2 regions of the Hahella aquimaris genome follow, and region 1 is predicted to be linked to the other one. Evidence: predicted binding sites of a transcription regulator. Region 1 holds the regulator's gene; the other holds the start of a gene.
The links. Region 1 encodes PhoB, which activates phosphate uptake and scavenging genes when phosphate is short. Its sites were predicted from a motif close to TGTCATANNNNTGTCANA; they were not measured.

Region 1 (4,429 bases):
AAGGGTCAGCCCGGTAAAAACGTTCCGTCAGTCTGGGAATATGCAGGGGATCGATGCCGATGCCGCTGTCCCTTACGGCGAAATGCACGCCTTTCTTATCCTCGAACCAGCGCACCCGAATCTCGCCATTGGGAGGTGTGTATTTCACTGCATTCATAATGATATTGGAAAAGGCGCTGTGTAATTGCGTTTCGTTGCCGGTAAGTCCTGCTGGGCTATCCAGACTCAGCTCTATGCGGTGGCCTTTTTCCTGGCTCAGGGCGCGTGCGTCGTCGCAAATGGCGCGCAACATGCTGTCTACATCCACCAATGTAGCTTTGAAGTTGGAGCCATCGTTCTCAATGCGGGACAACAGCAGTAAATCATTGACCAAGGCTTCCATACGCTGCGCTTGTTGCTGCATCTGATTCAAGGCGCGATTCCAGCGCGGAGGCAATTCGTCAGCGTTGTCAATGAGGGTCTCCAGATAGCCGGATATGACCGTCAATGGCGTACGTAGCTCATGCGATACGTTAGAAACGAAGTCGCGTCGCATTTCTTCCAGGCGGTACAAGCGCGTCACGTCCTGCACCAATAGCAGACGATCGTCTTCCCCGAACAACGTGATATGAAACTGTAACTTCAAGTTGGGATTATTGGGAGCGTTGAGGATCAACGGCTCCTGGTATTTCTTGGAGGTGAAATAGCGTTTAAAAATGGGGGTGCGGATCAGGTTGTAAATCAGCTGACCCCGGTCGGTCGGGTACTTGAAGCCCAGTAATTTCTCTGCGGATTGGTTCCACCAGTCCATGGCGCCTTCGCTGTTGGTCATGACGACGGCGTCTTTGAGGGCGTTGGTGGACTCCTGGATGCGGTCGATCATGGCTTGGAGGCGATCGCGTGAGCGATAGTGCTGAACCTGAAGACGATGAATCCCGTCGAACAGATCTCCCCACAGTCCACGGCTCTCGGGAGGGTCTTCCATTTTCGCCTGATACAGCCAGCGGTGCATGCGAAACGCCTGGGTGAGCGTCCAACCAAGATAGGCGGTGAGACCGAACACCAGCGCCCAGGCCACCGAACCGATAATAAGGCCGACAACGATACAGCCCAGCAAACTGTAAACCAGTAGCCGTACATAATGACGCCAGTGATTGCGCATGCGTTTTATGAATACTTCTTTTGGAATTATTTATTTTTTAAGACGGATCGCGGCGCTTATGGCGCTCGGGTCGAAAAGCGATAGCCCGTCCCACGCACGGTTTGAACCAGATGATGATGACTGGGCTCCAGTGCTTTGCGTAAACGTCGAATATGCACGTCCACCGTGCGTTCTTCCACGTAGACGTTGCCGCCCCATACCTGATCCAGAAGCTGCCCGCGAGTATACACCCGTTCTTGATGGGTCATAAAGAACTGCAGGAGCTTGTATTCCGTGGGGCCCATGTTGAGCGCATCGCCCTTGGCGGTGACGCGGTGGCACACTGGATCGAGGCGCAGCCCTTCGACTTCAATGGGGGTCTCCATACCTTGTACGGCGGTGCGACGCAGCACCGCTTTCAGGCGCGCAACCAGTTCTCTGGGGGAGAATGGCTTGGTGATGTAATCGTCCGCGCCCACTTCCAGACCCTGGACTTTGTTGTCCTCTTCGGTTTTGGCGGTGAGCATGATGAGAGGGATTTCCGAGGTGTTTTGGTCACGCTTTAATCGGCGTGCGAATTCAATGCCGCTGACGCCGGGAAGCATCCAGTCCAGCAGTATGAGGTCCGGCTTCTGATCAATGATCAGCGCATGCGCTTCCCGCGCATCCCCGGCCTCCAGATAGTCATAGTCAGCCATTTCCAGAGCGACTGCGATCATTTCCCGGATGGCGGGCTCATCGTCCACAATGAGAACTTGTTTGCTTGCCATGCAAAACACCTTTTTGAATACTCGATTGCCGAATTATTACAACGGCGTTTTGTTACAAGTATATGACAGGCGCTTAATTAATGTGATGGAAATGAGCCCGGCCGCTCTCGGTCGGGCTGAAAGCAAGGCGGGACGGGCTTAGAGACGGAAGACAAACTCCAGCGCCAGGCCAAGAAATACGGCGGCGCCGACCCAGTGATTGTTAAGGAACGCCTTGAAACAGTGCTGGGAACTGCGGTCGCGAATCAGGTGCTGTTGATATACAAACAGCACGGCGGCGACGATCAGAGAAACTTGGTAGTAAACGCCCAGTTCGTATTGCGCGCCAACCATGAACAGGATGCCCAGCGTCAATACCTGCAGGCCCGCCACCGCGGCGCGATCAGCCTCTCCAAATAGAATGGCGGTGGACTTCACCCCGATTTTGAGGTCGTCTTCCCGATCCGCCATGGCGTACATGGTGTCATAGGCGACGGTCCATACCACCGTTGCGGTATACAGCAGCCATGCCTGCTGCGGCACAGCGTCCAGTTCTGCGGCGAAAGCCATGGGGATGCCCCAGGCGAAGGCCGCGCCCAGTACGACCTGGGGCAGGTAAGTATGGCGCTTCATGAAGGGGTAAGTAGATGCCAGCGCCAGCGCTCCAGCGGAAAGATAAATCGTCAGGGCGTTGGTGAACAGCACCAGTATGAAAGAAACGCCAACCAGAACGCCGAACAAGGTGAGAGCCTCTTTTTCCGTCACCCGGTTCTGCGCAAATGGACGGCCTTTTGTACGCTCGACGTGCATGTCTATACGGCGGTCGGCGTAGTCGTTGATGACGCAACCAGCAGAGCGCATAAGCAGAACGCCGACGACAAAGATGAACAGGTTCTTGATGGAGGGGGCGCCCTCTGAGGCCAGCCATAGCGCCCAAAGCGTTGGCCAGAGCAACAGGTAAGTTCCGATAGGACGGTTCAGTCGCGTGAGATCGATATAAACCGGCAATTTCGCCTTGATTTGCTCCGCCAGGGATGGAAGTGGACGCCCTTGGGATTTCATAGCCAAACAGAATCCTGATCTAGTATATGGTTTGCAACTGCGTTCAAGTTCAGCCGCCCAGCAACTTGTTTTCCGCCTGTTCGACCTGATCCGCCGAACCATGCAGAATCAGCGTATCGCCGGGCTGCAGAATAAAATCGCCGGAGGGGTCGAAGAACTCCTCATCTCCGCGCCGAATACTGTCGACATTACAGGCCGCCAGCTTCATTTGCCCCAGAGAGCGATGGCAGCTGTAAGCGCCATCCGGCAGCGTCAGCGCATGCAGTTTTTCCAGCGGCGTACCGTCGGCGCCTACCAACTGGGAGTTAATACCCGGGTAATAACCGTGTAGCATTTTGTAGCGGCTACGGCGCACTTCCTCAATTTGACGATGAATCTTCCTGGCCGGCGCGCCCATAAGAGTAAGCACTTGAGTCACCAACATCAAGCTGGCCTCCAGCGTCTCCGGTACGATCTCCGTTGCTCCTGCTTCCAGTAGCAACGGCATTTTGGAATCATCCGCCGTGCGCACCAGGATAGGCACATTGGAGCCGGTGGAGCGGACTTTGCGAATGACCGCCAGGCTCTTGTCCACATCGGCATAGGTAATGATCAGCAGCCGCGCGCGCTCCAGACCCAGCGCCTTGAGAATATCCAGACGTTCGGAGTCGCCGTAGTGCACAGGTTCACCAGCGGCCGCGGCCTCTTTTACCCTTACAGGGTCTTTGTCCACGGCGGTCATGGGCAAATTGCTGCGGCGCATGAAGCGGGCGACGGTTTGTCCGACCCGACCGAAACCGCAGACAATGGCGTGTCCTTCCAATTCGGAACAGGCGTCGGTCAACGCTTCCACGCGGGTCTGGGCGACGCTCTGACCTTTATCTGAGGGGAAGCGTGCGCTGAGGTAGCGCGCCAGATTCATCAGCCAGGGCGTCAGGGAGATGCTTAGAATGACGGTGGTGATCACCACCGCGCCGGCTTGTTTGGATATCAGCTGGAATTTCTCGCCCAGTGCGAACAGGGCGAAACCGAATTCGCCGCCCTGGGCCAGATAAAGCCCGGTCTTCAGCGCTACGGCCTTGTCTTTCTGGTGACGATAGGCGAGGGCGCCGATCAGCGTCGCTTTGGCCAGCAGGAGCATCGCGGTGATAAGGAGAATCCAGGGCCAGTTGGCGAGCACTTCCTGGAAGTCCACGATCATGCCCACGCTGATAAAAAACAGGCCCAGCAGAAGGTCGCGGAAAGGACGGATGTCCGCCTCAATCTGATGTTTGTAGTGGGTCTCCGACAGCATCATGCCGGCGATGAACGCGCCCAGCGCCATGGATAGCCCGAAGCTGTGCGTTAACGCCGCCGCCAGCAGGGACACCATCAGCACGGTCAGAACGAAGAGCTCTTCCGAGTGGGACTTGGCGACTTCCGTGAAAATAAACGGCAGCAGGTATTTACCAATCGCCAGCATCAGCGCGAATAAAAGAGCGCCTTTGCCGAGGGTGATGGCGAGGGCCGCCGCCAGGGA
Region 2 (4,429 bases), 1.3 Mb from region 1:
AAAGACTAATCCAATACAACTCCCACTCACACATACTCTCATCCGTCGGGCCACCCTATGCCCCGTTCGCCCTGAGCCTGTCGAAGGGCTTCCCAGAGCGCCAAAGAAACCCCCGGTAGCCCAGACGCCTTTGCTTGAACCAAACAGCTAACCCTATACTCACCGGCGCAATAAAATACACAGGACGCAAGCAAGCGTGTGGAAGTTACTGAAGTACCTGTCTCTAACCGTTTTTATATTAGCGCTCCTGGCGGTGACGGCGCTGGCGTATTTATGGACGACCCGTGAACCGGATGAATGTTTTATTCCTGATCAATACAGCCTGCTAAGCTCCAAAGACACGAACGGCGACGCTTATCAGCTTTATTATGTCGTGGCGGGGTGGGCGGATAAGCTTGAGTTTTTGACACTGTATCGCGGCGACCTTGTTTACGATAAATGCGGTGGCGTTAGTTCCGAAGCCCTTGATAATGTTGATATCGACAGAGGACCCGAGGGCGCGGCGAATCAAGCGCCGACCAAAATTATTATTGAAGGCGAGCGGATACGTATTGAGTATGCGCCATTGAGCGAAACGATGACGCCTGTGTCTGAGTTGCCAGTCGAATGGCGACGTCCCTCGAAGAACGCGGAGAACTTATAGACGGGCTAGTACATGAACAAAAGAGTGACATTAAAAAGCGTCGGCGCTCTCCGCCGGCTGCGCGGAATGGCGGCCTTGTGCGCGCTGCTCTGGGCTGCGGCGACCTTTGGCGTTGAGAAAGACGTTGATCGACAAAAAGTACTGGCCTATGTGGAGAAGCTGAGTGAGATCAAGGCGCCGCAACAGGCCTTGGACTACTGGCGCACACTGGAGCCGGAATTGGGCGGAACGGATGGGCGTTATGAATACTGGCTGGGAAAAATCTACCAGGATCTGCAACAAAATGAAGCCGCGCTGCAGGCGTTTAACCAAAGCGTCAAACTTGATCCTGGCAATCGCTGGCCCTACGTAAAAATCGCCGAGATAGGAATCCAGCAAGGCGCCTACGAGGCGGTGGAATCACTGATGAATAAGCTCATCAACGCCTACCCCGACTGGTCTGTTCCTCCACTGATCCTGGCGCAGTCCTACTACGCCAGCGGACGCTATGACGACGCGGTGAAAGCCGTGACGTCCTCCCTGAAGATTGAGCTGACGCTGGAAGGCTACGTACTGCTGAGCAAAGCCGCACTGGAGACCCAAGACTACCTCACCGTCGTCCAAGCTGGCGTGACGGCGCAGGAAAGCGATCCACAACTGCAAAAAGACCCTGAGCTGTCCGAACGCATTGTACAGGCGCTGGTCGGGATGGAGCGTCGCGACAAAGCCGCCGTCTATCTTGATGGCCAGAAGTCCGCATTGTCTGCAGAGACGATTCGGGCGTTGCAGGAAAAATACGCGCTTAAGTAATTCCAGCCTCAGCAGTCCTGAGCTGCATGCACGCCTTGATAAGCGTTGATGCGGGCTTTTTCCAGGGCGTTGACGGCGCGCTCCACATCGCCGTGTTCAATAAACTGGCTGAAGATACGGATGGCGTCGTCAGCCATCTCTTTCGGAGTATCGCGGTCGAAGAATTGTGCGAAGCCGGCGCTCTTATGCAGTGCTTTGATGCCTTCCTTTACGAAGTAGGTATCTTGAGCCTGAGCGTCGACGTTGACTGGGATCATGAACAAACCGCTGGTAAGCAGCTCCTGAATGTCCGGACGCGCCAGAAAGGCTATCAGCTCGTTAGCATAGGGTTTGTTGGCGGCGGCTTTGCTGAGAAAAAAGACATCCGTGGGGGCGTCTTCGTAAGCCGGCACGTTTTCGGCGATGCGGGGAAAGGGGAGAAAGCGCATGGCTTCCTTAACTCTTTCCGGGATGTTGACGAGGGCGGTCTCGGCAAAATTCCCGGTTAGAGTGAAGACGGTTTTGCCCCGGTAGATTTCCGGGAACACGTCTCTCCAATCATGCTCCGCAGCGCCGGGAGAGAAATAACCGGCGTTGATCAACTCCGCCCATAACCGCATGACCTTAACGACCCTGTGATCCCAATAAGGCACGCAACCGCGGGTAAGCGCCTGATGAAAAGCCAGACCATTCAGGCGCAAGTCGATATAGTCGAACCAGCCGGCGGCGGGCCAGAAGTCTTTTGTGCCGATGCCGAAACAGTACACGTTTTGCTGTTTCAATACGCCGCAGACCTTTAACAGTTCGCTCCAGGTCTGCGGGGGCTCCAGATTGTACTGGGTCAGGGTGAGGGCGTTGTAGTAGAGCCCCCATTGATAGTACGCGAAGGGAATGGCGTAAACCCGTCCGTTATAGCTCACCGAGGCCTTGATGCCGGGCTTGAACTGCTCGTCCAGCTTCTCTTTGTTCCAGATAGCGCTGATATCCGCCACCAGATCTTTGCGCACCAGACGATAGAGGCGCTCCCCTGCGTTGCCGAAATAGATATCTGGCGCGTTGTCGCCGCCTTTCTCCAGCCAGGGCAGAGTGGAGAGCTTGAACGCCTCGTCGTATTTAGCGATGACCTCCACCTTGGCCCCCGGGTACAGCGCTTCAAAGCGGCGCACGGCTTCGGTGACGCCTTCGCGAGCGTCGCCGGAGGCGGTCAGCAGTCCCACGCCGAGTTTAAGAGGCTCCGCCGCTGTGGGGAGCCAGATCAGCAGACCGCAGATGGCCAGCAGGACGTGGTAGATCATTACAATTCCCTGTGACAAGAGTCTGTGTACGTAGCCGGTATGCAGTAAGTATATGCGGAGGTCGCCAATGTCGCCCGGACTCAGACAGGATCGCCGCAAAGTTGACGATTTTTCGGCGGCGCGCCGGCAGGGCGTTTAACTGATTGTTGAGGAATGAAATCTGTTTGTAACCCTGCTGTCACCTCTTTCCGGTATTTCTGGCCCACTGCGTTCTGAAGTGAACTCTGATGAGAAGAGGTTTGAGTATGTCCGACATAAAAAAATTCGAATTCGACAACTCCGGAATTGATCCAGTCACCAACTTTTCCGGAAACCGCCCTTTCGCTTCCGTGCTTGAAACCCGCATCGCCCGCCGCACCGTCATCAAGGGCGGCGTTAGCGCCGCGTTGGCGGGCATGCTTGGCGTGTCGCTGATCGGTTGCAGCAACGATAACGATGGCGGCGACCCAGATGACAACCAGGGCCCATTACTGGGCTTCACCGCGATCGCCACCAGCGTGGCCAATGAGGTGAAAGTAGCCGCCGGTTATACTGCGACGCCGTTCGTTCCCTGGGGCACGCCTTTGACCGGCGCGCTTCCTGACTATCTGGGCGATGGAACCAACACCGGCGCCGATCAGGAGCAACAGGTAGGCATGAACCATGACGGCATGCACTATTTCCCCATCGATGTGAAAGAGGGCGGCTCCAATTCCGAAGAAGGCCTGTTGGTGATGAACCACGAATACATCGAGCCGGACTTCCTGCACCCTGACGGCCCCACTGAAGTAGGCGGCGCCAGACCCCAGGACGAGGTGCGTAAAGAAGTGGCGGCTCACGGCGTCAGTGTTATTCACATCAAGAAAACCGCCGGCGTTTGGGATATCGTCCACGGTAGCCAGTACAACCGTCGCGTGACCGGCGCTACCGACATGGAGTTGCGCGGACCGGTGCGCGGAACCGACTATGCCGTCACCAAGCACAGCAACGACGGAACCCTGGCTCGCGGCACCCTGAATAACTGCTCCATGGGGTATACGCCTTGGGGCACCTATCTGGCCTGTGAAGAGAACTGGGCGGGCTACTTTAAGAGCGATGACGATCCCAAACCGCGCAACCTCTCCCGTTACGGGGTGGGAACCCGCTCCCGTTATGGTTGGGACACGGTGGCGGGCGTGGATGTATATGAACGTTTCGACGCCACCAGCAAAGGCGCCGGCGCTGCGGACGACTACCGCAATGAGCCCAACACCTATGGCTGGATCGTGGAAATCGATCCATTCGAACCGACCTCCACGCCGCAGAAGCGCACTGCGCTGGGCCGCTTCGGTCATGAAGGCATCATTTTCGGTCTGGTCGAAGAAGGCAAACCCATCGTTTGCTATTCCGGCGACGACTCCCGTTTTGAATACATCTATAAGTACGTGTCCAATCAAGCCTACTATGCAGACACCGCCAGCGGCGCGCTGCTGGACGACGGCAAGCTGTACGTAGCTAAATTTAACGATGACGGCAGCGGCGAGTGGCTGGAGCTGTCTCATGGCGTCAACGGCCTGACGGTGGACAATGGCTTTGCGGACCAGGCGGATATTCTGATCAATACCCGCACTGCGGCGGATTTCGTCGGCGCCACGCCCATGGATCGTCCTGAATGGGGCGCGGTGCATCCTACTACCGGCGAGGCGTACTTTACGCTCACCAACAATAGTCGACGCACCGAAGATCAGGTGAATGCGGCGAACCC

Region 2: a site for PhoB is predicted at 2,872-2,889, ahead of O5O45_RS27985 (PhoX family protein). Genes of this name have one in related genera too.

Annotation. Positions count from the first base shown of each region.
Region 1 is NZ_CP132203.1:5,042,898-5,047,326, reverse strand. Features, by position in the region: gene phoR (phosphate regulon sensor histidine kinase PhoR) at 1-1,141, opposite strand, end outside; gene phoB (phosphate regulon transcriptional regulator PhoB) at 1,198-1,890, opposite strand; gene ubiA (4-hydroxybenzoate octaprenyltransferase) at 2,029-2,931, opposite strand; gene O5O45_RS22255 (monovalent cation:proton antiporter family protein) at 2,981-4,429, opposite strand, start outside.
Region 2 is NZ_CP132203.1:6,301,297-6,305,725, forward strand. Features, by position in the region: gene O5O45_RS27970 (hypothetical protein) at 197-643, shown strand; gene O5O45_RS27975 (tetratricopeptide repeat protein) at 656-1,432, shown strand; gene O5O45_RS27980 (ABC transporter substrate-binding protein) at 1,441-2,706, opposite strand; gene O5O45_RS27985 (PhoX family protein) at 2,952-4,429, shown strand, end outside.